Regions from separate parts of the Micromonospora aridisoli genome, predicted to be linked through region 3. Evidence: riboswitches for the same ligand, from Rfam matches in the RefSeq annotation. Region 3 holds a riboswitch; each other region holds the start of a gene.

Region 1 (7,479 bases), on a different contig from region 3:
CTTCGGTTTCCACGCCGGCACGATGCGGATCATCGCCGACCCCGGCCCCCAGGCGGTGGTCGGCGAGATCTTCACCCTGGGCCTGTCCGGAGTGCAGTTCTTCTTCATCCTCAGCGGTTTCGTGCTGGTCTGGTCCGCGCGGCCCGGTGACTCCCGGCGCCGCTTCTGGCGTCGCAGGTTCGCCAAGATCTACCCCAACCACCTGGTGATGTGGGCGCTGGCGATCCTGGCGATGCTCTGGTTCGCCGACCCGATCAACCCGGTGGCGGCACTGGAGAACCTCCTCCTGGTGCAGGCCTGGGATCCCCGGCCGGGCCACTTCTACAGCGTCAACAACGTGAGCTGGTCGCTCTCCTGTGAGCTGTTCTTCTACCTGTGCCTGCCGCTGGTGCTGCCGGCGGTGCGACGGGCCCGGCCGTGGATGCTGTGGACCGTGGTCATCGCGGTACCGCTGCTGATCCTGGCCCTGTGGCCCGGGCAGACGCTGGTGCCGGAGCAGAGCCGTTGGTGGTTCACCCAGGTGTTTCCGCTGGTCCGGTCGCTGGAGTTCTGGATGGGCGTGGCCGCCGCCGAACTCATGCTGCGGGGCCGCTGGCGCGGCCCTCGGCTCCCCCTGGCCAGCGTGATCTTCGTCCTGACCTGGGTGGCGGCCTCCCAGTGGATCCGGGCCGAACTCTGGGCGGCGCTGCTGTCGGCGGCGTACGTCCTGGTGATCGCCGCGGCGGCCGACGCCGACGTGCACGGGCGGCGCTCGCCGCTGCGGTCCCGGACGATGGTCTGGCTCGGCGAGGTGTCCTTCGCCTTCTACCTGGTGCACGTGTTCGTGATCATGACGATTCTGCGGTTGACCGGCGACTGGGGGACCGGCCTGCCCGGTTGGTGGGGCCCCCTCGCCGTGATCGGGTTCCTCCTGCTCACCCTGGGGTTGGCCGCGTTGCTGCACCGGTACGTGGAACAGCCGATGATGCGCCGCCTGGCGCCGCCCCGAGCGGCGCGACCGGCGGTGGCGGGCGGCGTGGCGGGATCCGCGGCGGGTGGTGAACCCGCCGCGGAACGCCTGCCCCGACAGCGGACGGCGCGCGGCGACACGAACCCTGCCGAGGGCGCCGACCAGACTCGGACCGTCCATCGGGGACGGTGACTCGGGAAGCGACCTGACCTGCGGAAACCGGCGCGGGCGGCGACGCGCCGGGCGACACGACACGCCCGGTGACGGTGCGTCCGGGTGCTCGTCGCGGTAGCGTGGCGAGGTGCTTCCCGTCGCGCCGACCCGTCCTCTGTGGTGGTTGGCGCGCTGGGCCGTGCGGCTGCTGACCGGGTTCGCGGTCGCTGCCGCCTTCACGCTTGGCGCGTGGACGCTGCCGGCCCACGCGGTCCCCGCCGAGAAGCTCGCCGCCACCGCACCCACCCCGTCGGTCGAGGTCGCCGTACCATCGGCGTCCGGCGGCGGCGACCCGGCCGTCGCCCTCGATCTGGTCGGCGTCGCGACGGCGACCGTGCCGGGCGTCGGTGGCCCCGCCGACCTGGCCGGTGGGTCCACGACCCTGCCGGTGATCCCCGGCCCGCCGGAGCTGACGGTGCTCGGCACCGCCCCCGCGGAGGTCGGGTCGGCCCCGGCGTCCGCCGGCTCGGACGCTCGCGCGCCCCGCGCCCCGCCGTCCGCCTGAATACCGGCGACCTTCCGTCGTTTCCGCACCCCGGTGCCGCGTCCGCGCCAGGCACCTGCCAGCCCGTCGCCGTCCGCTGCGGCTTCGGGTCTCGCCATGACGATCCGCTGCCGGTACGGCCACCGGCGCCGTGCCGATGTTCTCGAGGTGCCGACATGGAGAAGACCGTTCTCTACCAGTTCCTGATCGAGGTGCCACGCGCCGCCGCCATCTGGTCGGTCCTGCTCGTGCTCGCGCTGGGCGTACTCACCGTCCTGGTCGCGCGCCCGGAGCCGACCGGGCCGGCGGAAAGACCCGGCCAGGATGAGGAGCGCGCCGCGATCGAGGCGGCCGACCGGCGGCGGTACGCCGGTGAGGTGGCGGTCGCGGCGGCTGGCGCCGCGCAGAACGCCGACCGGCGGCGTACGGCCTGGCGGGCCGCCCAGGCGGAACTGGACCGCGCCTGGGCCGCGTACGACGAAGCGGAGTCCGCCGCCCGGCGGCTGGCCGGCGTCACCGGGCTGCCGACCCCGCGTACCCCCCGAACTCCGGCCGAGTACGCGGCCCGGGAGCGGTGGCTGCACCGCGCCGCGATGGCGGCCCACTGGCGTGGGGATCTGACCGCCCGCCAACTCTGCGACGTCCTGGCCCGCCGGTCCGGCTGGGACCCCCGCCGGCATCCGGCCGAGCAGGAGGTGATCCTGGCCCGGGTGGTCCGCGACAACCGCCTGGCGGCCTACCGGGCGGCCGCTGAGCGGGAGCGTGAGCTGTGGCGGGCCGCGGAACTGGCCACCGAGGCGGCCCGTACCCTCTCCGCCGAGGCGTACGCGGCTGCCGAACGGCTCCGACCGGTCCGGTTGCCGGCCCCGGATCGGGCCACCGCCGAACGGCCCGCCGCGGTCCTGCGGTGGCGACCGGCCCGGCTGGGCTGAAAATTCCGTGAGGCGGGTCACACGAGGTCCGAATTCGGTCACTGTTCGTAGTTGAGCCTATTGTCGCAGCAATCTCCGTCGGCATTGTCCCGGAGTCGTCCGGTTCCCGCCCGAAGATGCCCGAAACGCCGTCGATCCCATTGAGCGACGCCAGTCGACGAATACCCGAAAATAGCCGCGCTGGATCATGTTTAAGCAGTTCAAGCGGGGTTGGAAACGACGTGACTGACCAGTAGTGTCAGCCCGTCCGATGCGGTAACCGATCGCAAGAGGCGACGCCGCATCGACCCGCTCAATCGTGATTTCACGAACCGGGGACCCACTGCACCACTGGGGTGAATCCGCGAGCCTCGGCCCGCGGTAGGGCGATCTTCCCGCCCGAATCCGTCAGCTAACCCGGTCGGCGGTGTCGGAAGGAGTCCCAACCCTCGTGCAGTCCGATGTGATCCCCCCGCTTTCCCCTCGCCTCCACGGCACCGCGGTGCCCGCACTCGCCGGCCCGATCGCCGCGAGCTGACCCGGTCATCGCCACCGCCCGGGTTCACCGGGCGTACCCCTGAACGGCCTTCCCGCTCGCCCGGGCGGTCCTCGGCGTCCCCATGCCGACCTGACCGCCGGAGCCGGTGCGCCGTCATCCCCTCAGCCCGTGGAGGAATCCGTGAAGCACACCCTTTCCCGCCGGCTCCGGCGGCTCGCCACCGAACGCCCGTACCAGATCGTGGCCGGTTCCGCCGTCGCGCTCGTGCTGGCCACCGGCACCGGTGCCGCGCTCGCCGGCACCGGCAACACCCCGGCCACCGAGCCCACCACGACCGCCGCCGAACTGCGCGGCGACACCGCGGCATCGCGCGGCCAGGACCGGGTCGAGGACGCTCCGTCGACCACCGCGCCGAGCAGTGCCGCACCGAGCAGCGCCGCACCGAGCAGCGCGGCACCGGCCAGTACCACCGCCGCGCCGTCGCCGAAGGCCACCTCGGCCACCCCGGACCCCGACCTGACCAGCAAGAAGGCCGCGCCCAAGCCGCCCGCGTCGAAGGTCCTCAAGTACGCGCACCAGGCCCAGACGACCGGCTACTACTGCGGCCCCGCCGCCGTGCGCAACGCGCTCAGCGCCGCCGGCATCGAGCGCAACCAGGACGCCCTGGCCACCCAGCTCGGCACCACCTTCGCCGGCACCAACTCGGCCGAGGACACCACCCGCGTCCTCAACGCCACCGTCAAGGGCAGCCCGTACAAGACCACGATGATCCGTGGCGGCGCGGCCACCCCGGCGCAGATGGATCAGCTCCAGGCCGACGTCGTCGCCGCCGTCACCGCCGGAAGGGGCGTCGTGGTGAACATCGCCGGCAGCGCCACCGACACCAACGGTCGCTGGCACTCCTTCCCCGGCGGCCACTACATCGCCGTGGTCGGCTACGAGGACTCCGGCCGGATGGTGAAGATCGCCGACTCGGCCGACGCCTCGTACCCGTCGTACTGGATGAGCACCATCGACCTGGCCAACTGGGCCGCCACCCGCGGCTACTCGGCCTGATCGCACCGGTCCCGATGCACGCGGAAGCCCTCGGCCCGCTGGTCGAGGGCTTCCGTTTCGGGTACGTCAGGCGTGCGGGCCGTGCTGCTTCGCCAGCGCGACGAACCTCGCCCAGGAATCCGGGGTGAAGGAGAGCGTGCCGCCGTCGCGGTTCTTGGTGTCGCGGACCAGCACCACGCCGGGCAGGTTGTCGGCGACCTCCACGCAGTCGTTGCCACTGGAGCCGCTGCGGATGGACTTGCGCCAGGTCGCGCCGTTCAGATCCGTGGCTTCACAACATCCTTCATCAGCTCGATCGACTGGCGGCCGGACAGCGCCTCGTTGCGCACCATCTCCCACCGGGACAGCAGGGTACTCAGGTCGTCGTCCTTGTCGACGAGGACGCCGCCGAGCGGGGTGTCCCGGTTACCCACCCAGCCGTCGTCCGCGCTTCGCGCCAGGATGAAGGGGCCGGTCAGTCCGGCATGCATGCCGACGCCCGCCGGCACGAGATGCACGCTGATGTTGGGCCGTCGAGCCAGGTCGACGAGGTGGTGCACCTGCTCGACCAGCGCGTCCTTCAGATCCTCGTCGACCCGCCGCAGCACCGCCTCGTCGATCACCGCGACGAGTTGGGGCGGTCGTCCTGCTCCAGGATGGCCTGCCGGACCAGCCGGTTGGCGAGCCGCCGATCCACCTCCGCCTCGGTCAGGGCGGCGTCGGTCCGGATCACCGCGCGGGCGTAGCGCTCGGTCTGAAGCAGGCCCGGCACCAGCGTCGGCTGGTAGCAGCGCAGCTGCCGGGCATGGCGCTCGGCCTCCAGGTAGGGCCGGAACCACGACGGCTGGCGCAGCACCTCGGCGGTCCGCAGCAGCTCCTCGAACATGCCGCCGGTCTCCAGGACCTCGTCCGCCCGTTTCGCGTACGGCCGGTCGAGCGGCCCGGTGCCCACCTCCACAGCGGACACCAGGGACGCCGAGTAGTTCGTCCGCCGACCGAACTCCTCCTGGTTCATGCCGCCCCCGATAGCCGGCCACAGCGCCCCGCAACACGAGATCTTGGACAGTTGCCGCTCCGCCGGAACGGCAACCGTCCAAGATCTCGGCATATGAACGGGGCGGCGGCTCGGCGAGTCGGCGGGGTGGTGGGTGACGGTGCGACGATCACGGGTGAGATCGACTTCCACGTCTGACACTTGTGCGAGGGGACATCATGGGGGAGCGGGAACCGTACGCGGGGCTGGCCACGACCTTCGACACCGCGGCGGAGCTGTACGAGCGGGCCCGTCCGCGCTACCCGACGCGGTTGTTCGCCGACCTGGCGGCGACGACGGGCCTGGCGACCGGAGCGGCCCGGGTGCTGGAGATCGGCACGGGCACCGGCCAGGCCACCCGCGACCTGCTGGCGCAGGGCTGGCACGTGGTCACCCTGGAACCGGGCCGGGAACTCGCCGCGGTGGCGCGGCGCATGCTCGACGGCCTCGGTGACGTGCGCGTCGTGGAGTCGCCCTTCGAACGGTGGGAGCCGGCCGACCACGCACCCTTCGACCTCGTGTTCGCCGCGACGTCGTGGCACTGGCTGGACCCGGGGGTCGCCTACCGGCGGGCCGCCGAGCTGCTACGCCCCGGCGGCCACCTGGCGATCGTCGCCACCGAGCACGTGTCACCACCGGACGGCGACGACTTCTTCCGGCAGGTGGAGCGGATCTACGACGAGGTCGGCATGGGCGACGGCCAGGGCGGCCCGAAACCACCCGAGGCGATCGCGGCGCCCGACGTGGCGGCGATGGAGGGCAGCGGGTTCTTCGGCCGACCGACCGTGCACCGCTACGTCTGGGGCCAGGACTACACCGCCGACGAATACCTGACCCTGCTGTCCACCTACTCCGGACACATCGCCGCCTCGCCCTGGCAGCGGCAGACACTGTTCACCGGGATCCGGGAGATGATCGCCGCCCGGCCGACCGCGACGGTGCGCAAGCACTACCTGAACACCCTCCAGATCGCCGCCCGCGCCGAGTGACCGCTGGCGGCCGGCGGGCGGTCCGGCTGACGCCGGGCGGCTCCGCCGCTCTGGGACCATGAGGGCGTGCTGATCTACAAGATCCTGTTGCCCGACGAGTGGTCCGAGTTCCAGGCCGCCGGCAGGTTCGACGGCTCGCCGTTCGACCGGGAGAGCGGGTTCATCCACTGCTCGTCACGGACGCAGCTGCCCGGTACCGCCGCACGGGTCTTCGGCGACCAGCCATCGCTGGTCGTCGTCGCGCTCGACGCCTCGCTGCTCGGCGACGTGCGGTGGGAGGACGCGCCGAACGGCGGACCGTTTCCGCACGTCTACGGAGCCCTGCCGGTCGAAGCCGTCACCGGGGTCCACCACGTCGCCGGCGCGGTCCGGGTCGACGACGATGTTCCCGCCGCCCAGGCCGGCGGCGATTCGGGTGGGTAAAGCGCTGGTCGGGTCCGGGGTGTGTGATCGATGATTGCGACCATGGCCACGATCCGGCGAGCCGAGAGGTCCACCCCGGACGTGCTCGACGGCGACCTGGGTGGCAACGCCGCCTCGATCCGGGCGACGGCCCGGGCCCTGGCGAAGGTCGAGTCCGCCACGGCGGTGTTACTCGTCGAGGGCATCAGCGACGAGATCGCCCTGGAGACGGCGGCAGCGGCCCGAGGCCGCGACCTCAAGGCGGACCGGGTGGTGATCGTACCGATGGGCGGGGCGCACGCGATCGGTCGCTTCCTGACCAGGTTGCGTCCTGTCGAGGCCCGGCTGGCCGGTCTCTGCGACCTGCGCGAGGAGGAGATCTTCCGGCGCGCGTTGCGGGCGACCGGCGTCGGTGCACCCGCCACGCGTCACGAGATGGAGCGGCTCGGGTTCCACGTCTGCGTCGAGGACCTGGAGGATGAGCTGATCCGCGCGGTGGGCACCGCCGGGGTCGAGGCGCTCTTCGAGGAGCACGGCGACCTCCGGTCGTTCCGGTCGTTCCAGACCCAACCCGCCTGGCGGGGGCAGCAGCTCGACGCGCAACTGTGGCGGTTCCTGCGCAGCAGTTCGCGCCGCAACCTGCGCTACGCACGTCTGCTCGTCGAGGCCGCCGTCGCGCGGGACGCCCTGCCGCGCCCGCTCGACGCCCTGCTCACCGCCGTCTGACCCGTCCGGCACGCACCACCCGGCCGGCAGCGCACCCGGCCGGGGGCGCGTCCAGCCGGCGCGGTACGCCGACCGTCCGGGGTCCTCGGCGGTCAGGTGGCGGGGGAGAGGGGTGCGTCGGTGGCGGCCCGGGGCGCGGGTGCGGTCCAGGCCGGGTCCAGTTCCCGTCGGGCAGCGGCCAGGAAGGCCTCGGCGTACGAGTCGGCGGGGAAGTCGCCCAGGTAGCGGCGGCGGGTGG
Region 2 (7,479 bases), 400 kb from region 3:
ACCGGCGAGCGTGACCGTGTAACCGTCGACGGTCGCGCTTTTCGCCGGAGCGGGCAGCGGCCGCTCGGCCAACTCGCCGGGGACGGTCACGTCGACGCCGAGCGTCAAGGGTTCGCCCCCGGTGGGGCTGAAGTCGGCGAAGGCCCGCCACACCCCGGGGGAATCCAGGGGCGAGGCGATCCGCCAGGTGCCGTCCTCGGTCATCCTCGGGTGAACGTGCCGGAAACCGGAGAGGTCGCGGCGGGCGACGATCAGGTGCATCCGCTCGTCGTGGGTGACGTCGTATCCGGTAACCGGACGGCCGTCGGGCCCGCTGATCCGGAAGGCGAACTCACCCGCCGGCGCCTCGACCGGCACCAGGGTGTAGCCACGGTCGGAGACGAGCAGACCGCCGGGCAGGTGCCCGGCCGCCTGCTCGCCGTGGCCGGCTCCGCCCTCGTCACGGAGGTCACCGCCGTGGTCGGCGACCCCGCTGTCGTGGCCGGCCGTGGCGACGCTCACCGGACCGCTCACCTGTCCCACCCCGTACGCAGCGCCGAACACCGCCGCGAGGCCGAGTGCGAAGCCGCTCAGCTTCGTCGCCGTGTTCATGCTTGACTCCTCGGGTCGTCCGCTGACCGACTCAGGCGCCGGCCAGCTCGTATCCGGCCTCGTCGACGGCGGCGCGCACCGCGTCCTCGGAGAGCGGCTGGTCGCTGGTGACGGTGACCCGACCGGCGGCCAGGTCGACCTGAACGTCCTGGACGCCCTCGAGCGCGCCGATCTCCGTGCTGACCGCGTTGACGCAGTGCCCGCAGGTCATGCCCTGCACCTGGTACGTCGTGGTGACCACGGAACTCTCCTCTCCCAAGCCCGGCCGGAGCGGGCCGGGCAGCCGGTCGCGATACCCGCCGGGGGTATCCGATGCGTCGACCGTACCATACCCCCCAGGGGTAGGCTATTCTTGCCGTCATGAGCACACCCGCACCGATCCGCGGCTACACCGCAAGCAAGGACCAGCTGCTCGCCCGGCTTCGCCGGGTGGAGGGTCAGGTACGCGGCATCGAGAAGATGGTCGACGACGACCGCTACTGCATCGACGTGCTCACCCAGATCTCCGCCGTCCAGGCCGCCTTGGACAAGGTCGCCCTCGGTCTACTGGACGGGCACGCCCGGCACTGCATGCACGAGGGTGCCGCCGAGGGGCGCGCCGACGAGATGGCGACCGAGATGATGGCCGCCGTGGGCCGCCTCATGAAGCGCGGCTAGGCCGCACCCGACCCGCCGACAGACCCGCGCGACCTGCGTCGCGATGTCGGGCTGGCTACCATTCGCACACGATGGCCAGCCGAAATCCGTGCCTCGCGGCCCGAGCCCGCTGTCGGGCGCACGTTCCCGCGACCGTCGCGCGCCAACCTGTCGCTCACGGTAAGCAGTCACCCCGCCACATTCAGGCCGATCCGGCCGCCCTTCGCCACGGTCGTCCGGTGAGACTGAACCGTCTCGCCCATCGACACGTACTCAGCCCTGAAATCGTTGGGAGACACTGAATGGGCGCCGATCACACCCGTTCCGCTCCGCCCACCCCGCCCCGGGTGCGGCGGATCCTCGTCGTGACGGTGGTCCCCCTCTTCCTCGCCACGCTGGTCGCCGCCATCGTGCTCTGGCCCCGGGACGCCCCACGTCCCGAGGCCGCCGACGACACCCCCCGCTACCACGGCACGGTCACCCGCGTGGTCAGCGAGCCCTGCCCGCCCAATCCCGCGGTGCCCGAGGGCACCCCGACGACAGCGGCGGGGCCGTGTGGCACGGTCACCGTCCGGGTGCAGACCGGCCCGGACGCCGGCCAGGATGTGCAGACGCCCATCCCGGCCGGTCCGGGCGCCCCTCGCATCGATGTCGGCGACGACATCATCCTGGTCTCGCTGATCGACCCGGCGGACCCCTCGATCAGCACCTACAACATCGCCGAACACCAGCGCGGCAAGCCGCTGGTGTGGCTGGCCGTGCTCTTCGCCGCCGCCATCGTGGCCTTCGGGCGGTTGCGGGGCCTGGCGGCGCTGGGCGGCCTGGCCGCCAGCTTCGCCATCCTGCTGACCTTCGTGCTGCCCGGCATCAGCGCCGGGCAGCCGCCGCTGCTCGTCGCCATCGTCGGCGCCTCGTTGATCATGTTCGTGGTGCTGTACCTGACGCACGGCATATCCGCACAGACCTCGGTGGCCGTGCTCGGGACGCTCGCCAGTCTGGTCCTCACCGGGTTGCTCGGGCTGGCCGCCACCGGGGCCACCCACCTGACCGGCTTCGGCAGCGAGGACGCCACCACACTGTCCATGTTCCGCGCCGACGTGGACCTGCACGGCCTGCTCCTGGCCGGCATCATCATCGGGTCACTGGGCGTGCTCGACGACGTCACCGTGACCCAGGCCGCCGCGGTCACCGAACTGCGGCACGCCAACCCGAACTTCTCCCGTCGCGAGTTGTACCGCTCGGCCACCCGGGTCGGGCGGGCGCACATCGCCTCGGTGGTGAACACCATCGTGCTGGCGTACGCCGGCGCCTCGCTGCCACTGCTGCTCCTGTTGACCGCGGACTCCCGCGCGCTGGGGCAGATCGTGACCAGTGAGTTCCTCACCACGGAGATCGTCCGCAGCGTGGTGGCCACGCTCGGTCTGATCGCCGCCGTACCGCTGACCACCGCGCTGGCCGCGCTGGTCACCACCGCAGGGCGCGGCGACGCCAGCGGCGACGCGAACGCACCCGCCGGTGAGCCCACCCCCGTAGTACCCCGGCCGGCGACGGACCGGGCCGAGGCGCTCCACGCCCTCAGCACCCCACCCACCCGGAACACATCCCCCGCCACCCGCTCGGGGTGGCCCGACCCGGACAGGAGCACGGACACCACATGGTGACACTCCTCAGCGTGACCGCCCCTGCCGATGCGGCTTCAAACCGTGTCACTGGTCACTCAACGCGATTACGAAATGACGCATCTAGTCGGGTTCGGGGCGTAGAAGCACAGATGGACTGTCGGGTAACCTCACTGCCGGTCACCGCCGAAGGCGCGCAGCGGCGCCTGCGGTGCCACCGCCCAATCGCCGCCAGGCGAGCCGGGGACCCAGGTACGTGGGGTGAATCCGCGAAAGCGGTAGGGGCCACTTCCGTCCCGAACCCGTCAGCTAACCCGGTCGGCGGTCGATGGAAGGGAAAACAGTGACGGCACCCCTACGCCGCTGGTTGACACCCGTGGTGGCCGTGTTCGCCGCGTTCGCCGTGTTCGGCGGACCGATGCCCGCGACGGCGGCGCCGAGCAACCCCAAGCCCGCCCAGCACGACGACGACCCGCCGATGCTGAACGAGCTGATCGAGGCGACCAACCGGGACTTCTCCAAGGCCAAGGCCAAGCTCGAGAAGTCCAAGAAGCGGCAGCTCCAACTCGCGGTGGAGGTACGCCGCGCGCAGGCCGACCTGGAGGCGCTCTCCCCCCAGGTCGCCCAGATCGCCACCCAGTCGTACCGGACGGGCCGGGTCGGCGCGATCGCCATGCTGTTGCAGAGCACCGCGCCGGACTCGTTCATCGACCGGGCCTCGGCGCTGGACGAGCTGAACCTGGTCAACGACAAGAAGCTTGGTGAGGTCAACGCCATCAAGCTCCGTGCGGAGCAGGCCAAGCTCGCGCTCGACGTCGAGGTACGCGAGCAGCAGAAGCTGACCAACGACATGGCGCGCAAGAAGAGCGAGGCGGAGAAGTCGCTCCGGCTGGTCGGCGGTGTCGGCCTGACCGGCGGCCTGGTGGACGCCACCTCGCCGGTGGCCCGGATCGCACCGAACCGGGCGGCGGACGGCGGCTGGAAGCCGGAGTCGTGCAGCCAGAACGACCCGACCACGTCGGGTTGCATCACCCCGCGGACACTGCACATGTACAAGGAGGTGAAGCGGGCCGGCTTCAACCGGTTCGTCGGCTGCTTCCGCCCGGGCGACAAGTTCGAGCACCCCAAGGGCCGGGCCTGCGACTGGTCGTTGCAGAACAGCGGCTTCAGCCCGTGGCACAACAACGACACCCGGATCTACGGCAACAACCTGGCGGCCTTCCTGGTCCGCAACGCCGACCGGCTGGGCGTCTACTACGTGATCTGGAACCGGCAGATCTGGTTCCCGGCGACGGGCTGGAGTTCCTACAGCGGCCCGTCCAACCACACCGATCACGTCCACGTGTCACTGCTCTGAGCGCCCGACGCGACGCACCGAGGGCCGTCCCGCCAGCAGGCGGGGCGGCCCTCGTCGGGTGGATGAGGCGGTCCGCGCCAGGTGGCTGGCGCTCAGAGGTCAGAAACTGGCCGGAACGTCGGCGCGTTCAGGGCGCGGACACCATCGCACCGGCCAGGTCGGCGGGTTCCGCCGCCACCGCCCGCACCTCACCGGCGGCCAGCCGGTACGACATTCCGACCACCGCGCACCGCCCGGCGTCCACCTCCGCCGCGAGAGTCGCGGAGGAGGCCAGCATCGTCTCGACGGTACGCGCGATGTGGATGTCCACGATCCCGTCCAGGTCCTGCACCCCGGCCTCCTGCGCCCGGCGCAGGCTCGGCACCACGGCGTCGACCACGGCACCCAGATGGCCGGCGGGCGTGGTGGCGGTGGCCAACGCGTCGCGGGCCGCCTGCACCGCACCGCACGAGTCGTGCCCGAGCACCACCACCAGCGGCGTACGCAGCACGGCCACCGCGTACTCCACGCTGCCCAGCACCTCCGGTCCGACCGTGTGCCCGGCGGTGCGGACCACGAAGAGATCACCCAGTCCGCGATCGAAGATGATCTCGGCGGCGAGCCGGGAGTCGGAGCAGCCGACGATCACCGCGAACGGGTGTTGTTCGGCCGCGACTGCGGCACGACGGCCGGCATCCTGGTTGGGGTGCCGGACGGCGTCGGTGACGAACCGGCGGTTGCCGGCGACCAACTCGGCGAGGGCCTGCTGCGGGGCGCCGGGCAGGTCCGCGGTGAGCAGCTCGCGTTCCGGTCCGGGCTGCGGGCCGAGCGTTCCGGGTCGACTCATCCGGCTGCACCTCTTCTCTGGGAGGGAATGCCTGGTCATCCCGGCCGACGCTGGTCACGGGCTGCCAACACGGTCACACGCGGCATAACGCACGTCAAGCTATACGTGATATGCATTTCATGCATCCCGTCGACGCTTGCGCCCGGTCGAGCGGTACGCCCGGCAGCCGGCGCGACCCGGAGAACCCGAACGGCAGGTCCTACGATGGCGGACATGGCAAGCAACGACGGACGGGAAACCACCCGGAACTGGACGTTTCTCACGAACCACGCACATGTCCTGCTCGCCATCGCCCGTAACCCCACCGCACGGCTCCGCGACGTGGCGACCGAGGTCGGCGTCACCGAGCGTGCCGCCCAGGCCATCGTCGCCGACCTGGAGGCCGGCGGTTACCTGCATCGCACCCGGGTCGGCCGACGCAACGAGTACACCCTCAACCCGTCCGGGCGGTTCCGCCACCCGGCGGAGGCCGACCACCAGGTCGGCGATCTGCTGGCCCTGTTCACCAAGGAGCCGGTGACCGGCACCGCCGATCGTTGAGCGGACCCTCGCCCGATCGTCCCGGTCGGACGTGGCGCGCTTCACCCGCCGCGATCGGGCACGGCACTGCGGGCACCCCGACGGCGGGATAGGTTGGGTTCGTGCCGTCTCTCGCGTTCGCCCGTCCGATGTGGCCGGCGACGCTGTGCGCGCTACGCGAGATGACCCGGTTGGCGCTGGCCTCGCTCGTGCTCGCCGTGGGCCTCGGTGGGGCCGTCGCGGCCGATCCTCCGGCCCGGTCCGCCGCCGCGCCGCCGCCCGCCGCAACGGTCACCGTCGGCTCGACGTTCACCCCGACCGTCGCCCTCCGGTCTCAGGTCCAGCCCGTCCGGGCGGTCGACGCCGACCAGGGTTGGCGGGAGCCGGCGACCACCACGCCGGTCCCGACCGGACATGCCGACGCCGCCCCGGCAGCTCACCTCGTCGCCACGGTTCCCGCCATGCGCGCGGGTGAGGCGACTCGGCGCGGCCCACCAACCGCCTGACCGACGGCGGCTCGGCCAGATGATCGAGCCAGGTGACGCCGCAGCACCCCGCGCCGCCACGCCAGCGGCGGCGGGTCCAGCGGCCACCGACCAACACGTCGGCCCGTCGGCAGGTGATCTGCCGGGGCCGCCCGGCCAGCCGTCACAACCCGCCCCCACCACAGTCGACGACCCTCATCCGACCGCGAGGTGTTGATGATGCGTACCGCCCTCTCCACCGTCCTGCTCGACGCCCCCCGCGCCGCCGCCATCTGGCTGGGCCTGCTCGGCGTGGTGACCCTCACCGTCGCCGGGCTGCTGCTGCGACCCCGGCTGTTCCGCTTCGACGCCGGCGCCCGCATCCGCGAGGCGGCGCTACCGAGCCGCTCGGAACGCTCCGAGCAGCGGCGCGACCAGGAGCGCTGGGCCGAGGAGGTCACCGTCGCCGCGGAGCGGGCCGAAGCGACGGCCCGGCGGCACCGCGACGAATGGCTCACCGCACAGGAGGAGGCCGAGCAGGTCTGGCGGGTGTACGAGGCGGCGGAGGCGGACGTGCGGCGGCTCTCCGGTGCCGCCGGCATGCCGTTGCCGCAGACTCCCCGCACCCCCGCCGAGTACGCCGACCGCGAGCGCTGGCTGCACCGGGCCGCCCTGGACGCGTACTGGCGGCGGGAGCTGTCGGTGGAGCAGCTCAGCGACGTCTTCGCGCACCGCGGCTGGGATCCCACGCTGCACCCGGTCGAGCAGGAGCTGATGCTGCGTCGGGCGGTACTCGAACACCTGCGCGCCCGGCAGCGGGCGGCCCGGGAACGAGAGCAGGCCGCCTGGCGAGCCGCCGAACTCGCCGCCGCCGCGGCGCGCAGCCTGCGCGAGGAGGCGCTCGCCGCGCTGCTGCCGACGGCCGAGGAGCGCGAGTCCCTGCTGCCGCTGGGCGTGCCCGCCGCCGCCGAACAGACCCGGGAGATCCCGGCCGTCGTCGGTCGGGCGGCGGTCGCCGCGTACTGAACCGGGCACGCGAGCCGAACGGCCTCCGCCCCGGCGACCAGGAACCTAGCGTAAAAGCGGTGTCGGGAGGACGCCGGCCGGGTACCCACCTCGGCGGACATCGAGGAGGGCCGACGTGGCCGCAGGGGACACCGGGCGTACGCCCGAGGAGACGGCGGACCGGGGCGCCGGACCGCGCCAGGCCTGGGCCGCCCTGCCCTGGCTGGTCCGGTCCGCGGTGGTGTGGAGCGCCTGCCTGGTGGTGATCGCCGCCGGGCTCTACCTGCTGGCACGGATCACCCTGCTGGTCACCCCGCTGGCCATCGCCGTGGCCGCGACCCTCTTCCTCGCCGCGCTGCTCGACCCGGTGCAGCTCGCGTTGCGCCGGCTGCGGTTGCCCGCCGCACTCGCCGCCCTGCTCACCGTCCTGCTCCTGCTCGGCGTCCTCGGCGGTGCCGGCGT
Region 3 (7,479 bases):
CAGGACCGCCTCGTCGCCGGCGTACCAGCTGCTCTCGCGCGGCCAGTGGGTGATCACATCGGTGAAACCGAGTCCCGCCGCCCGACCGACCTGGTCGGCGAAGAACTGCGCGCTGCTCAACGAGAAGACCGGTGCCGAGTCCAGCGAGAGATAGCGGTCCAGGGTGGCCGGGTCACGCCCCTCGGCCGTCAGTGCCGCGTCGAGCCGGGTGGTCAGTTCGGCCACCCCGCTCCACCAGTCGCCCAGGTCGTCGACGGCGGGTCCGGTGGTCACCCAGCCCTGACCGAAGCGGGCCGCGATCCGCATCGACCGGGGCCCGTTGGCGGCCACCACGAACGGCACCCGAGGCTGCTGGACACAGCCCGGATTGCTCCGCGCGTCCACCGCCGCGAACCAGTCACCCCGCCACGTGATGCCGTCCTGCCGCAGAATCGCGTCGAGCAGCTCGGTGAACTCGGCGAACCGGTCCACCCGCTGCCGAGGGGCAAGCGTTCCGCCGCCGAGCACGGCCGCGTCGAACCCGATGCCGCCCGCGCCCAGCCCGAGCAACGCCCGCCCGTCGGAGACGTCGTCGAGTGCGGTCACCTGCCGGGCGAAGGCCGCCGGATGCCGGAAATTCGGCGAGGCGACGAGAGTCCCCAACCGGACCCGGGAGGTCACCGACGCCGCCGCGGTCAACGTGGCCATGGAGTCGAACCACGGCCCGTCCACCAGATCACGCCAACCCAGATGGTCGTACGTCCAGGCGTGGTCGAAACCCCACTCCTCGACCTGCCGCCACCGGTGCCGCGCCACCGACCAGCGCTGGTCCGGCAGGATCACGATGCCCACCCTCATGATCGCCAGGGTACGTGGTGCGACATGCCCATCGCGCGCGTGCACGGCAGGGCCCCGACGGCAGGGTCTCACCGCTGTCGTTGAGGGAGCGGCTCAGCGACGGCTACGAGATCGACTGACCGCCCAGACACCGCCAGCGACCGCCGCAGCAGTCGGCAACAGGCAGCACAGCGTCAGGACGAACAGGTGCCACGGCTTGACAGCTCCCACGGCCGAGAGGATAGGCAGCTGAGGCAATGAGCCATCCGATGCGGCGCGATCCGAGCGCCAGAGAGCAGGGAAACCGGCGGGCCACGTGTCTACGGCGTTGCCGACGATACCGAACGGCTAGCGAGTGACCCGGGATGGCCCGTCAGGCGTTCGGGGCTGGTGGAACATCGAAGGCCCCGGCTCAGACTTGCGTCCTGACCAGGGCCTTCGGATCGGAGCGGGTGACGGGAATCGAACCCGCACTGTCAGCTTGGGAAGCTGATGTTCTGCCATTGAACTACACCCGCAAGCGGGATCACTCTACCCGAGTCACCCACCCTGACGCATCCAGGGTTCCACCCCGCCGGCCCGTTGCGCATCGCGGCGGGGCGGAGGCAGCAACATCCCCGAAGTTGCTGCCTCACCGCCGTCGGAGGCAGCAACATCCCCGAAGTTGCACGGATCTTGGACTTCGGGCGGCGCGCGGCGCAGGGCGGGCGGGCGGGCGGGCGGGCGGGCGGGCGGGCGGGAAAAGGTTTCATCATCGCAACATATGGCCATGTTCAAATCTGTCTATGGGTTGTAACGTCTGCCCCACGTTTTCCGCACGGCGCGACACAACCCCCGGTCGCGTCGCCAGAAAGAGGTGGGCTTATGGGACTGCGTCCCGTCCTGCTGAACCGGCGCATGGCCGGCATCGCATCGACGTCGTTCGCCCTGGTGCTCGGCGTGGCAACGGTCGGCCTGCTGCCGGCCGCCACCACGACCGCCGCCCCGGCGGCGGCCGCCGTCACCGCTGACGAGGTGTGCGAGGATCCGACGGGCACCCTGGCCCGGGCCAAGGGTGGCACCGCCGTCGAGCACGACCCGAACCAACTGACCCTCGCCCAGGTGCACCAGCGCGAGGCCGAGTTCGCCGACATCCTGCAGGAGCGAGCCAAGCGGGTCGGCCAGCGCACGATGAGCACCCAGGCCGCGGCGGCCACGGTCACCATCCCGGTCGTGGTCCACGTGATCCGTCGGGACACGACCCGGGCCGGTGGGAACATCCCCGACTCGATGATCCAGTCGCAGATCAGCGTGTTGAACCAGTCGTTCAGCGGAGCCACGGGCGGGGCGTCCACCGCGTTCGCCTTCCAGCTGCAGAGCATCAACCGGGTGACCAACACGTCGTGGTACCCGATCCGGCAGGGTTCGACGGCCGAGCGACAGATGAAGACCCAGCTGCGTCAGGGCAACAAGGCGACGCTCAACATCTACCTCGGCGCGCTGAGCAACAACCTGCTCGGCTGGGCGACCTTCCCGCAGACCAGCCTGAACGTGATGGACGGCGTGGTCGTGCTGAGCGAATCGCTGCCCGGCGGCACTGCCACCAACTACAACCAGGGTGACACCGGCACCCACGAGGTCGGCCACTGGCTGAACCTGTACCACACCTTCCAGGGCGGCTGCTCGGGCAGCGGCGACCAGGTCGCGGACACCCCCGCCGAGGCCTCGCCGGCCAGCGGTTGCCCGACCGGGCGGGACACCTGCTCCAGCCCGGGCCTCGACCCGATCACCAACTTCATGGACTACTCGTACGACTCCTGCATGTACCAGTTCACCCCGGGGCAGGCCACCCGGATGATCAACGCCTGGAACGCGTACCGCGCGTCGTAGCGCGACCGCAGCACCGCGTACCACCGGTGCCGGCTCCGTGGAACGGGGCCGGCACCGGCGCGTGCGGGTCAGGCGGCGCGGCGGTGGTGCCGGCCCGCGCGGGCCGGCACCGGACGGACGGCCTCGGAAGCGGAGCCGGACGGGTCGAGCCAGACCTGGACAGCCGGACGGGTCGCCGGCTCGCCCGGCCCACCGACAACGGCGTGCTCACGGCGGGCCAGCATCGCCACGTCGACCGTGAACTCGAAGAGTCGCCAGCCGGCGTGCGGTGCGGCCCGCGCCGCGAGCGCCAGGCGGGCGACGGTGGCGTCGTCCGTCACAGGCCGGGCGCGGCCGGCGACGTACGCCTCGTCGTCGCTCTCCTCCGGCGGGAACGAGTGCAGCGCGTAACGCCCGTCGCGTTCCAGGTCGCGCCGCTTGGGTGAGTCGATGACGAAGCAGTAGAGACCGTCGTCGGTGATCACCGGAGAGACCGGGTGCACCCGGGGCCCGCCGTCGGCGCGGACCGTGGCCAGGTAGCCGAAGCCCGGGCCGTACTGATGCATGAGAAGGCGGATCCCGTCGGCGAGCCGAGGCTCGTCAGCGGCGAATTCGGACCAGGAAGCCATACGGACATCCTATCGAACACACGTTCGAATGGGATAGCCCGACACGCAGGTCGCACCCGGACAGCTATGGTGTGGCGATGCTGCTCTCCGACCGCGACCTGGTCTCCGAGATCAAGGCGGGCACCCTGGCGCTCGAACCGTTCGAGCCCACGCTGGTGCAGCCCTCCAGCATCGACGTACGTCTGGACAAACTGTTCCGGGTCTTCAACAACCATCTCTACACGCACATCGACCCGGCCACCCGCCAGGACGACCTCACCTCGGCGGTCGAGGTGCCCGACGGTGAGGCGTTCGTGCTGCATCCCGGTGAGTTCGTGCTCGCCTCCACGTTGGAGGTCATCTCGCTGGGCGACCAGCTCGCCGGCCGCCTCGAAGGCAAGTCCAGCCTGGGGCGACTCGGCCTGCTCACCCACTCCACGGCCGGCTTCATCGACCCCGGCTTCTCCGGCCACGTCACCCTGGAGCTGTCCAACGTGGCCAACCTGCCGATCACCCTGTGGCCCGGCATGAAAATCGGCCAACTCTGCATCTTCCGGCTCTCCTCACCGGCCGAGCACCCGTACGGATCGGCCGTCTACGGCTCGCGCTACCAGGGGCAGCGCGGGCCGACGCCGAGCCGGGCCTGGCAGAACTGGCGAACCTGGCCGACCCGCTGACGTCGGAGGTCACTGCCGGAGGCCCGCCCCGGTCGAGGAGCGGGCCCCGGTCGTACGCCTCGACGCCTCAGCCGGGCCGGCCGAAGCTGTGCACGGGGCTGCTGTCCAGCGGCTTCATCTTCACCGGCTGACCCGCCCGGGAGGCGTGCACCACCCAGCCGTCCCCGACGTACATGCCGACGTGGTGCAGGTCCCGGTAGTAGAAGACCAGGTCGCCCGGGCGTAGTGCGCCACGGCTGACCGACGCGGTGACCTGCCGCTGCCGCGCCGCGTTGTGCGGCAACGCCACGCCGGCCCGCGCCCACGCGGCCAGGGTTAGCCCGGAGCAGTCGTACGCGTTCGGTCCCTCGGCTCCCCACGAGTACGGCTTGCCGATCTGCGCGCAGGCGAAGGTGACCGCCTCGCCGGCCGGCCCGCCCGGATAGCTGGCCGGGCAGGGGGCTGGCCGCAGCGGACCGCCACCCCCCTTGCCGTACGCGCGCAGCCGGAGCCGCTGCAACCGGTCGATCTCGGCGTCGATCTGCCGTCGCTTCGCCGCGAGATCGGACTCGGTGCGGGTGAGCTGACCGATGGTGCGGTCCAGCCCCGCCTTGGCGGCGGTCAGCTCATCGCGCAGTTCACTGGCGTGCCGTACGTCCTGCTGCTGGTGTTGGGCGTAGCGGTTCAGCAGGCCGAGCTGCTCGATGACCTCGCCCGGCGACCGGCTGCCGAGCAGGGTGTTGACCGCCCGCACCTGCTCGCCCTTGTAGGCCCGGGCAGCAAGCTTGCCCACCCGGTCCATCGCCTCGTCCACCTGCCGTTGCAACGGTGCGATGCGGGCCGCCACGGCGTCGGCCTCGCGTCGCTTCACGGCCAGGTCCTGCCGGGTGGCGTTGTGTTGTTCGATGACGGGTTCGAGCCGGTTCCAGTCCTCGTCGATCTGGCGCTCGATGTCGGCGACCGTCGGGTCGGCCTGGGCCGCCGTCGCGCCACCGGTCAGGATCACGGCGGTCGCGGCCAGGGCGACCAGGACGTGTCTCGCCGAGTTGAGGCGCCCTGTTGCGGTGGTGCAGCGGTACCAGCGGAAGCGCGGCGCTGCCGTCGGTGGGCCGGACAGCTCCGGCCGCTGCGACGGCGGCCGCTGGGCATGGTGTGCCACCGGGCTCCGTACTCCTTCTTCCCGTACCGCCTACCGGGTTAGCTGACGGGTTCGGGCGGGAAGGGGACGCCCTACCGCGACCCTCGCGGATTCACCCCGGGTACCTGGGCCCCCGGCTCGCTCACGAGCGACTCGGCGGTGTCGGACCGTTACCGCCCCGGGTGGACGGATCTGCCAGCGGCCGACGATTGCCCAGCGTAGGGACGATCGACGTCGATACGCAACATTACCGCACCGTCACTGTGGGTGCTGACATCCGACAGCGAGGAGGGCCCCCGTCGACTTGACCGGGGGCCCTCGGGCGTTCCTGCGCGTCCGCTCAGCCGACGCTGGTGGTGAATCAGCCGGGTCGGCGGAAGCCGGCGACCGGCATGGTGGTGATGGACGAGACGTTCACCGGTTTACCGGCGCGTGGCGCGTGCACCATCTGGTTGTTGCCCAGGTAGAGCCCCACATGGTGCAGGTCGCTGAAGAAGAACACCAGATCACCGGGGCGGGCGTCGGACCGGGAGATGGCCTTGCCCTCGTTCCACTGGGCACCGGTGAAGTGGGTCAGCGAGATACCCGCAGCCCGGTAGGCATACTGGGTCAGCCCGGAGCAGTCGAACGAGTTGGGCCCGGTGGCGCCCCAGACGTACGGCTTGCCGACCTGGGCGCAGGCCGTCCTGATGGCGGTCCGCGCGGCGTTGCTGACCACACCGTTGATGGTCGGGCAGTTGGTCGTCTTGACCGTCGTCACCGGCAACGACCGTTCGAGCCGCTTGATCTCCGCGTCGATCTTCTTCTTCTTCGTCGCCAGATCCTTCTCCTGCTTCTCCTGGGAAGCGATCAGGGCGTCGAGCTTGGCCTTCTGGTCGTCGTACTTCTTGCGGATCTTCATGACGCCCTCGAGTTCGCGGCGCTCCTGCGCCGCGAGCCGGTCGAGGAGGGCCATCTGCTCACCGAGTTCGTCAGGCTTCGCGTTGAGCAGCACCGCGCCGAGTTCCTGGGACGGGCCGCTGATGTAGTAGCGGGAGGCGAGATCGGCCACCCGGTTCATCGCCAGTTCGGTCTCCAGCGCCAGCGGCTGGATCTTCTTCTCCAGGCTCTCCGACTTCTGTCGGTTGACCCGCAACTGGGCGCGCACCTTGTTGTACTGCTCGATGGTGGGCTCCAGCTGACGCCACTGCTTGTCGATCTGGGCTTCGATCTCGTCGACCGAGGGCTCGGCGTACGCGGGGGCGGCGAGCAGGCCGGCGCCGACCGCGGCGGCGGCGACCAGGACGACCAGCCCACGAGCGGCCCGACGCAGGCCGCCCGGACGGAATCGTCCCGGCGCGTGACGATGGAGGGGCATGGTTGCCACCGGCAGCGTCTCCTTTGCAACCGACCACCGGGCGTCCCGCGAGCGGTATGGGGCGGGGACAGACGGCCCACGGTGGTCGGTGCCCCACATTAGGGAAGGCCGGGTAGGGAATCAAGGCGACCAACGGCTCATTCACCTTTGCGCGACGGCGCGCACACAAAGGGTGTCCACCATTTCGTTACAGTTACGTTCGCCAATACAAAAACCGGCGCGGGCGGCACCGGTGGAAGGTGCCGCCCGCGCCGGACGTACGCGCCGCTCAGCCGGCTACCGGCGTCTCCTCGGCACCCGCGGTCCGCTCGGGCTTGACCGACCGGAGCAGGACGCTCGCCACGTCGACGACCTCGACCTGTTCGCCGGCACCCTTGCCGTTCACCCCGTCGGTGAGCATCGTCGAGCAGAACGGGCATCCGACGGCGACCGTCCTCGCCCCGGTGGACATGGCCTCCTCGACCCGGTCCACATTGATCCGCTTGCCGATCCGCTCCTCCATCCACATCCGGGCGCCACCGGCGCCGCAGCAGAAGGAACGCTCGCTGTTGCGGGGCATCTCGACGATGCCTTCGCCGGACCCGCCGTTCTGCCCGCCGCCGAGGGCGGCACCGAGAACCTCGCGCGGCGGGGTGAACACCCGGTTGTGCCGTCCGAGGTAACACGGGTCGTGGTAGGTCACCCCGCCGTCGACCGGCTGCACCGGGGTGAGCCTGCCGGTGGCGACCAGGTGGGCCAGCAACTGGGTGTGGTGCACGACCTCGAACTCACCGCCGAGCTGGCCGTACTCGTTGCCCAGGGTGTTGAAGCAGTGCGGGCAGGTTGCGACGATCTTGCGCTTGGCCTTCTCGCGGCCCTCGAACGCCTCGTTGAGGGTCTCCACGTTCTGCTGGGCGAGCATCTGGAAGACGAACTCGTTGCCGATCCGCCGGGCCGGGTCGCCCGAGCAGGTCTCCCCCTCACCGAGGATGGCGAAGGAGACACCCGCCTCGTTGAGCAGGGTGGCGACGGCCCGGGTGGTCTTCTTCGCCCGGTCCTCGAACGCCCCGGCGCAGC
Region 4 (7,479 bases), on a different contig from region 3:
CTGACCACCACGTTCTCGGCGCCGGAGGCATGCAGGTCGTACATGGCACGGGTGAGCTGTTCCTCGTCGTCACCCTCCGCCCGCCCGTCGGCGACCAGTTCCTCGTGGCTGATCTTGAGGAAGAAGACCCCGCTCTCCAGGACGGCGGTGAGATGCTCGCCGCAGAGGTCCACCACCACCCGGCCGCCGTTGGCGCCGAGGTCGGCGGCGAAGCGCCGGTAGAGGTCGGCGGGGACGAGTGAAGGATGGTTCGGTCCGCTGAGCACGCTCACCGGGGCCCGCAGGCCCTCCCCGAGCGCGAGGTTATACAGCTCGTCGAGTTCGTGCCGGCTCAACGGCTGGCCGATCACGTCCACGATCTCCCGTCGGCTGCCCTCGCGACGGTCGTGCACGTACCCGCCGGTGCCGCCGGAGTCGCGGGCCACGACCTTGAGGTCGACCCCCTCGCTGACCAGCAACGGCTCCAGGACCTGACCGATCTCGCCACCGAGCGCCGCGCAGAGCACCACGTCGACGCCGAGGGAGAGCACCATCCGGGCCTGCCACACTCCCTGGCCGCCCGGGTGCAGATGCAGCTCCGGGGCGTCACTCGGCTGGTCGACGGTGACGGTCAGCAGCGGGGTCGGCGCGAAGACCATCACGTGACCGCTCATCGCCGCACCCCGCCGTGGTCCGTACCGACGTTGAGCCTGGTGATCCGCTCGCTGCGCTCACTCATGCACGTTCCTCCCGTTAACGGAGCAATGTCCGCTTCCTGGTACGACCGTAACCGTGCAGACGTGTCGGTGCGCGCCGAAGGGACGGTGCCCCGCTGGCGAAGGGTGGAAACGCGGCACCGGGCGAACCGTCCGTGCAGGACGGCTCACCCGGTGCCGTGGCGGATCAGTAGACCGACAGGTGTACGTGGTTGGTGTGATCGCTGGACGGGTCGCCCCGAGCGCCGCTGTACGACTTCCAGCCACTGCTGGGTAGCCAGATCTGCCTGTACCAGATCACGTAGAGCACGGCGAGCCGGTCGGCGTTGTTGACGAAGTACGCCGCCAGGTTGTTGCCGTAGGTCCGGTCGCCGCCGGTCGCGTCTCCGCCGAAGCCGTTCTTCTGGGCCGCGAAGTCGCAGGCCCGGCCCTTCGGGTGCTCACCCGAACCGCCGGAGCGGTAGCAGGAGACGTACCGGGTGAAGCCGGCCGACTTGGCCTGGTTCAGCGCGTGCAGGGTGCGCGGGGTGATGCAGCCGTTGGCCGGGGTGGGGTCGTTGACGCTGCACGACTCCGCCGGCCACGACCCGTCGGAGTTACGGGGCGCGGGCTTGGCGGTGGGGCTCGACCCGCCGCTGCTGCTGCTGTTGCTGCTGCGCGTCGGTGCGCGGTTGGCGCGCTCGGCGGCCGCGGCGCGCTCGGCCGCCTCGTCCCGCTCGATGGCCACGGTCAACGCCCGCTCGGCCTGTTCCTTGCGCTTGGCCATCACTGCCACCTGCTTGCGCTGCTCCTGGACCTCCACGTCCAGCGCCTGCTTGGTGGTGCTGACCTCGTCGCGGGCGGCCTGGAGTTCGCGCAGTGCGCGATCCTCGTTGGCGGCCACCGCGTCCAGCGCCGCCGCCCGGTCCATGAACCCGGCGGGTGATCCGCTGTTGAGCAACGCCGACGCGGCGCCCAGCCGGCCGGTGCGGTACGCCTGCGCGGCGATCTCGGCGACCTTGGTGGTGCGCTCGGCGAGCTGGCTCTCGGTCGTCTTGAGCTGCTCGGCGAGCTGCTTCTGCCGCTTGACCGAGCGGTCGAGCGCGGTCTTGGCGTCGAGGTAGCCCTTGCTGGCGGCCTCCAGTTGGGCCCGGAGCGCCGGGGTGCCGCCCTCGTCGTCCACGTCGTCCGGGGCCGCCGCACGCAGTCCCTGCGGTGCCGCGGCGGCGGGGGCGAAGGGGGCCAGCGCGACGCCGAGGATGAGGGCGAGCGCGGCGGCGATCAGGGCCGCCGTACGGGCGGCCGGTCTCACGGTTGCCACTGCTGGCATGCACATGTCCTTCCGTCAGCCGCCGACCGGGTTAGCTGACGGGTTCGGGACGGAAGATCCCTACCGCTGACGCGGATGCACCCCAGGAACATGGTTCCCCGGTTCGCCCTGGCGGGCGATTAGGCGGCGGCCGCCGCCGGCACCGGTGGGTGCCGCCTGGCGGAGGCCGGGTCCGAGCCTACCGGTGCCTACGTGACCGGTGCAGCTGGTGTTACTCGTGGTGTTGAGTTGCTGACTAGTAAAGCAGGTCAAAGCCGGCAATAAGCCCATTTCTCCAGGCCGCACCGTCACCACTGCACCGTCCCGCAGTCTCCGGGATCCGTTCGCGGCTCGATCTGGAGGGTCGCGTGCTCGATCTGGAAGTCCTCGTGCAGCGCGGCGCGGGCGGCCGCCAGCACGGCACCGACGTCCGTGCCGGGGCTGATCGTCAGGTGCGCCGAGGCCACCTCCATGCCGGAGGTCAACGTCCAGACGTGCAGATCGTGGACGCCGGCCACCCCGGGAACCGTGGCCAGCCGGTCGTGCACCGCGGTGACCTGGAGGTGTTCCGGGGCGGCCTGGACCAGGATGCGTACCGCCGCCCGGCCCAGCCGCCAGGTCCGGGGGAGGATGAACGTGGCGATCCCCACCGCCACCAACGGATCGGCCCACCACCAGTCGGTTACGACGATCAGCAGGGCGGCCGCGATCACGCCCAGCGAGCCGAGCAGGTCGGCCAGCACCTCCAGGTAGGCCCCGCGCAGGTTGATGCTCTCCCGGGCCCCGGGGCGCAGCAACGCGAACGCGGCGACGTTGGCGAACAGGCCGAGTGCCGCCACCACCAGTACCGGGCCGGCGACCACCTCGGGCGGATCGTCGAACCTGCGGACCGCCTCGACCAGCACGTACACCGCGACGCCGGAGAGCAGTACGGCGTTGGCCAGCGCCGCGAGCACCTCCAGCCGGTAGAGGCCGAAGGTGCGTTGCGGATCGCTGTCGGTCCGGCGGGTGGCGGCGATGGCCGCGAGGGCCATCCCGATGCCCAGCACATCGGTGAACATGTGCCCGGCGTCGGAGAGCAGAGCCAGCGAACCGGTCCGCAGGGCGGTCGCCGCCTCGATCAGCATCAGCGTGCTGAGCAGGGCGAACGCCGCCCACATTCGGCCGGAGTGGCGGTGTGCGGCGTTCGACACCGCGGCGTGGTGGTGGTCATGGCCGGAGCCCACCCAGACACCTTCCGTCGTCCGCCGGTCCGGGGAAGGATCTATGCCGACATCGCTATGTATGCATTCTTGTGCGGTCGGCTCAACCGGTCGGGTCGACGGTGGTCAACCGCTGGGTCGCCCGGGACAGTGCGACGTAGAGGGTACGGACGCCCGCGCCCGGCTCCGCCCGGATCTCGCCCGGGGCCACCAGCACCACACCGTCGTACTCCATGCCCTTGGCCTCCAGGCTGGTCACCACCTGCAGCCGCTCGTCGCCGATCGCGCCCAACCAGGTCGCGACCTGATCCCTGCGGGGCACCGGAGTGATCACGCCGACGGTGCCCTCGACCTTGCCGAGCAGGGCGCAGGCGGCCGTCACGACGGTGGCCTCCAGCTCCTGTGCCGGCACCACCAGCTGGACCGGGTCGATCCCGGTGGAGCGGACCGCGACAGGCAGCGCGAGGTCCGGGTACACCCGGCGGATCTCGGCCGCCGCCACCGCGAAGATCTCCGCCGAGTTGCGATAGTTCGTGGTGAGGGTGAACCGGTGCCGGCGACGGCGGCCGAGCGCCTGGTCACGGGCCCGCTCCAACTCCTGCGGGTTCCCCGTCCAGGCGGTCTGCGCGGGGTCGCCCACCACGGTCCAGGACGCCAGTCGTCCACGCCGGCCCACCATCCGCCACTGCATCGGCGAGACGTCCTGGGACTCGTCGACCACCAGGTGGGCGTAGTCGCGGTAGTCCTCGGGACGTTCCCGGGCGGCCTGCCGGGCAGCCCGCTGCCGGTCGGCGAAGGTGCTCAGCTCACGCACCCCACCGGCGAGTTGGAACGGATCCCGCTTCCTGCGGGCGGGGCGCATCGGCTTGCCGAGCAGCGCGTCCAACTCGTCCAGCAGCGCGACGTCGGCGACGGTCGGACCGTGCACGGCCAACTCCCGGTACGCCGCGCCGAGCAGCCGGATCTCGGCGCCGGAGAGGATGCCGCCGGCGTACCGGCGCAGCCGCTGCGGATCGGCCAGCCAGGCGAGCACATGCCGTGGATGCAGCCGTGGCCACCACGCCTTCAGGAAGTCGCGGAAGTCCGTGCGGTCGATCAGCTCGTCCTCGAAGGCGCGCTGCTCGGGCAGGCCGGCGATGCCCAGCTGGCGGGCCTGCGACCAGAGCGCGGCGAGCACGCCGTCGAAGCCGGCCCGGCGCACCTCGTTACGACGGGCGCCGCGGGGCAGCGCCCGGTCCCGGATGGCGTCCAGCTCGGCCCGCTCCAGCCGGAGCAGCTTGCCCCGGTACAGCAGGCGCAGCTCGGTCGGGGAGTCGGGCACCGCGTCCCGGGCCGCCCGCTCCAGCACCCGACGCATCCGCAGCGAACCCTTGACGGCCGCGACCTCCGGCGGGTCGGTGCGGGTGGCGGTCACCCCGGGGAACAGCGTGCCCAGCGAATGCAGGGTGGCGGTGTCCTCGCCGAGCGACGGCAGCACCGAGGCGATGTACTCGACGAAGACCGAGGACGGGCCGATCACCAGGATGCCGCCGCCGGCGTACCGGCTGCGGTCGGCGTAGAGCAGGTACGCCGCACGGTGCAGCGCCACCGCGGTCTTGCCGGTGCCCGGGCCACCGGAGACCAGGGTCACCCCCGAGCCGGGGGAGCGGATCGCCTCGTCCTGCTCGCGCTGGATGGTGGCCACGATGTCGCGCATGCCGCGACCGGTGGTCCGGGACAGGGTGGCCAGCAGCGCACCGTCGCCGACGACCGGCATGTCCGGCGGGGCGGCGTCCGGGTCCAGCAGGTCGTCCTCGATGCGGGTGACCCGCTCACCGCTGGACTGGATCGTCCGGCGCCGGACGACACCCAGCGGCTCGGCCGGCGTCGCCCGGTAGAACGCGGCGGCGGCCGGGGCCCGCCAGTCCACCACCAGCGTGGTGGCGTCCTCGTCGCGGATCCCGAGCCGCCCGACGTACAGGGTCTGTCCGTCGCGCAGATCGAGCCGGCCGAAGACCAGCCCCTCGTACTCGGCGTCGAGCAGGTGACGTCGCTGAGCGGCGTGGAAGACCATGGCGTCGCGCTCGACCAGCGCGCCGAAGGTGCCGACCCGGGCGAGCCGGTAGCCCTCCCGCTCCGCGCGAACCGCGGACCGGCGCAGCTCGGCCAGTCGCGCGTACACCCGGTCGAGATGCCGTTGTTCGGCGGCGATCTCCTGATCCAGGGTGCTCTGGTCCACCGCTCGCTCTCCTCGTGACGCCGCCCGGCCAACCGCACGAGATTACGCCCCACGTCCGAGGGTGTTTCTCCCGGATCTTCGCCGGCCGGCGACGGCCCCCTGCGAAAGGGCACCTCGGCCGGAGCGGGCGGCGGTCAGTGGTGCACGCGCTGCCGGGCCGGGAGGGCGTTCAGGACCTGGCGCAGCACACCGGCCAGGGCGGCGTTGACCTCTTCGGGACGCTCCATCATCAGCATGTGCCCGGCCCCGGGGCAGACGGTCAGCTCGGTGGCCGGCAGGGCGGCGGCGATCGACTCCGCGCACGGCGGCGGGGTGAGGCGGTCCCGGTCGCCGACCAGCGCCGCCGCCGGCAGGTGCGCCAGTTCGGCCAGGGTGGCCAGCCGGTGCTGGGTGCCGATGGAGGCCCGGAACCCGCCGATGGACCGCAGCGAGGCGCGGGCCACCGCCGAGGTGACCAGCCGAATGTCGGTGGGGTCGCAGCGGTCGCCGAAGAGCATCCAGCGGATGCTCGGGCGCAGCGCCCGCAGCAGGGCCCGGGGCGGTCGCCAGGAGCCGCAGCGGGCCAGTACCCCGGCCCCGGTGGTCTCCGCCAGCCGGATGATCCGGGCGATCCGGGGCGAAAGTCCGTAGACGGTGTGGGTGTGCCCCTCCGCGGTGGTGGAGATGAAGACCAGGCCGGCGGTGCGTCGCGAGAAGTGTTCCGGGTGGCGGTGCGCGTACTCCATGATCGTCATGCCGCCCATCGAGTGGCCGACCAGCATCACCGGCCCGGTGGGGGCCACCGCGTCCAGCACCGCCGCCAGATCGTCACCCAACTGGGCCAGGGTGGCCGTGGGCAGGGCCATGCAGCTGGAACGGCCGTGCCCGCGCGCGTCGTAGGTGACCACCCGGACCGAGCCGAACGTCTCGCGGAGGGCGGTCAGCTGCCGGTGCCAGCTACGTCCGTCCAGCGTCCAGCCGTGCAGCAGCACGGCGGTGACCTCGGCGTCGGTCGGGCCGTCGGTCTCCACGTGCAGGCGTACGTCGTCGCCCAGCCGTACCTCGGTCGGTTCCGGCATCAGCCACCTCCCCACGGCGCACGGATGCGTAACACCGGGGATACCCGGTGGTAACACCGGCTACCCGCCATGACAACACGCGAACCATGCTGTTGAGAAGATCTCGTCGATCGGCCCCGCGCCGAGGGCGGCCCCGGCCAAGCTTGGAGCATGGCGGTGACGGGTGGGATACCGGCAGGTCCGACGCTCGTCGGGCGGGCCCCCGGGGGCACTCCCCGCGCGGCCCTGGCCGAACTGCTTGCCGGCAACCGGCGCTTCGTCAGCGGCCAGCCGGTGCACGGCCACGACGTGACCGCGGCGGCCGCGACCGCCTCCGGCGACCAGCAGCCGTACGCCGTCGTCCTGGGCTGCATCGACTCGCGGGTGCCGCTGGAGGCGATCTTCGACCAGACCTTCGGCTCGATCTGCGTGATCCGTACCGGGGCGCACGTGCTGGACCGGGCGGTGCTGGGATCGATCGAGTACGTGGTCGAGGTGCTCGGCGTACCGCTGGTGATGGTGCTGGGGCACGAGCGCTGCGGCGCGGTGCGGGCGACGGTCGAGTCGATGCGCACCGGCCGGCGTCCGGAGGGTGCGCTGGCCCATCTGGTCGACCGGATCGCGCCCGCGGTCGCCCAGGCCGGTCTGGACGATCCACAGGTGGTGCCCCTGGCGGTCCGGCGGCACGTGGCACGTACGGTGACCACGCTGCGCGCCGACCCACGGCTGGCGCCACCGGTCGGCGCCGGCCGGGTCGCGGTCACCGGGGCCCTCTACGACCTCGCCACCGGCGAGGTGGCCCTGCTCGACCCGCCGTGACCGCACCTCGGGCGGCGCAGGTGGGAGACGCGCGAACGCCCGCCGGGTGACCCGACGGGCGTTCACTGGTGGTACGGAGAGGGCGCGTCGCCCTCGGCGGATCAGGCCTCGAAGACGCCGGCCTCGACCAGGCGCTTCTCGGTGGCGTCCCAGCCGTCACCCGGGTGAGCGGCGTTGAGACCGTTGATCTCCGCCCGGATCTTGGCGGCGTGACCGGCGG

The links. Region 3 has a riboswitch for cyclic di-AMP ahead of SM447_RS04545 (NlpC/P60 family protein). Riboswitches for the same ligand answer to the same signal wherever they lie in the genome.
Region 1: another riboswitch for cyclic di-AMP. It lies ahead of SM447_RS08535 (C39 family peptidase); the one in region 3 lies ahead of SM447_RS04545 (NlpC/P60 family protein).
Region 2: another riboswitch for cyclic di-AMP. It lies ahead of SM447_RS06505 (coiled-coil domain-containing protein); the one in region 3 lies ahead of SM447_RS04545 (NlpC/P60 family protein).
Region 4: another riboswitch for cyclic di-AMP. It lies ahead of SM447_RS24425 (coiled-coil domain-containing protein); the one in region 3 lies ahead of SM447_RS04545 (NlpC/P60 family protein).

The regions. Positions count from the first base shown of each region.
Region 1 covers NZ_JAXCFK010000003.1:336,969-344,447, reverse strand. Annotated here, with positions in the region: gene SM447_RS08550 (acyltransferase family protein) at 1-1,141, shown strand, start outside; gene SM447_RS08545 (hypothetical protein) at 1,251-1,667, shown strand; gene SM447_RS08540 (hypothetical protein) at 1,823-2,578, shown strand; cyclic di-AMP (ydaO/yuaA leader) riboswitch at 2,858-2,999, shown strand; gene SM447_RS08535 (C39 family peptidase) at 3,225-4,112, shown strand; gene SM447_RS08530 (DUF397 domain-containing protein) at 4,179-4,373, opposite strand; partial or broken gene SM447_RS08525 (DUF5753 domain-containing protein) at 4,370-4,977, opposite strand; gene SM447_RS08520 (class I SAM-dependent methyltransferase) at 5,304-6,113, shown strand; gene SM447_RS08515 (DUF952 domain-containing protein) at 6,180-6,536, shown strand; gene SM447_RS08510 (TOPRIM nucleotidyl transferase/hydrolase domain-containing protein) at 6,579-7,241, shown strand; gene SM447_RS08505 (CDP-glycerol glycerophosphotransferase family protein) at 7,334-7,479, opposite strand, start outside.
Region 2 covers NZ_JAXCFK010000002.1:638,860-646,338, reverse strand. Annotated here, with positions in the region: gene SM447_RS06525 (hypothetical protein) at 1-591, opposite strand, end outside; gene SM447_RS06520 (heavy-metal-associated domain-containing protein) at 623-832, opposite strand; gene SM447_RS06515 (metal-sensitive transcriptional regulator) at 952-1,248, shown strand; gene SM447_RS06510 (YibE/F family protein) at 1,530-2,888, shown strand; cyclic di-AMP (ydaO/yuaA leader) riboswitch at 3,055-3,186, shown strand; gene SM447_RS06505 (coiled-coil domain-containing protein) at 3,190-4,203, shown strand; gene SM447_RS06500 (carbonic anhydrase) at 4,331-5,029, opposite strand; gene SM447_RS06495 (helix-turn-helix transcriptional regulator) at 5,234-5,569, shown strand; gene SM447_RS06490 (hypothetical protein) at 5,671-6,054, shown strand; gene SM447_RS06485 (hypothetical protein) at 6,250-7,038, shown strand; gene SM447_RS06480 (AI-2E family transporter) at 7,154-7,479, shown strand, end outside.
Region 3 covers NZ_JAXCFK010000002.1:235,888-243,366, reverse strand. Annotated here, with positions in the region: gene SM447_RS04570 (LLM class flavin-dependent oxidoreductase) at 1-837, opposite strand, end outside; tRNA gene SM447_RS04565 (tRNA-Gly) at 1,264-1,334, opposite strand; gene SM447_RS04560 (zinc metalloprotease) at 1,681-2,685, shown strand; gene SM447_RS04555 (pyridoxamine 5'-phosphate oxidase family protein) at 2,754-3,293, opposite strand; gene dcd (dCTP deaminase) at 3,371-3,949, shown strand; gene SM447_RS04545 (NlpC/P60 family protein) at 4,017-5,087, opposite strand; cyclic di-AMP (ydaO/yuaA leader) riboswitch at 5,100-5,235, opposite strand; gene SM447_RS04540 (C40 family peptidase) at 5,428-6,438, opposite strand; gene SM447_RS04535 ((Fe-S)-binding protein) at 6,692-7,479, opposite strand, start outside.
Region 4 covers NZ_JAXCFK010000013.1:46,943-54,421, reverse strand. Annotated here, with positions in the region: gene SM447_RS24430 (1-phosphofructokinase family hexose kinase) at 1-653, opposite strand, end outside; gene SM447_RS24425 (coiled-coil domain-containing protein) at 883-2,004, opposite strand; cyclic di-AMP (ydaO/yuaA leader) riboswitch at 2,009-2,140, opposite strand; gene SM447_RS24420 (cation diffusion facilitator family transporter) at 2,292-3,209, opposite strand; gene SM447_RS24415 (HelD family protein) at 3,289-5,403, opposite strand; gene SM447_RS24410 (alpha/beta fold hydrolase) at 5,538-6,461, opposite strand; gene SM447_RS24405 (carbonic anhydrase) at 6,612-7,259, shown strand; gene SM447_RS24400 (hypothetical protein) at 7,361-7,479, opposite strand, start outside.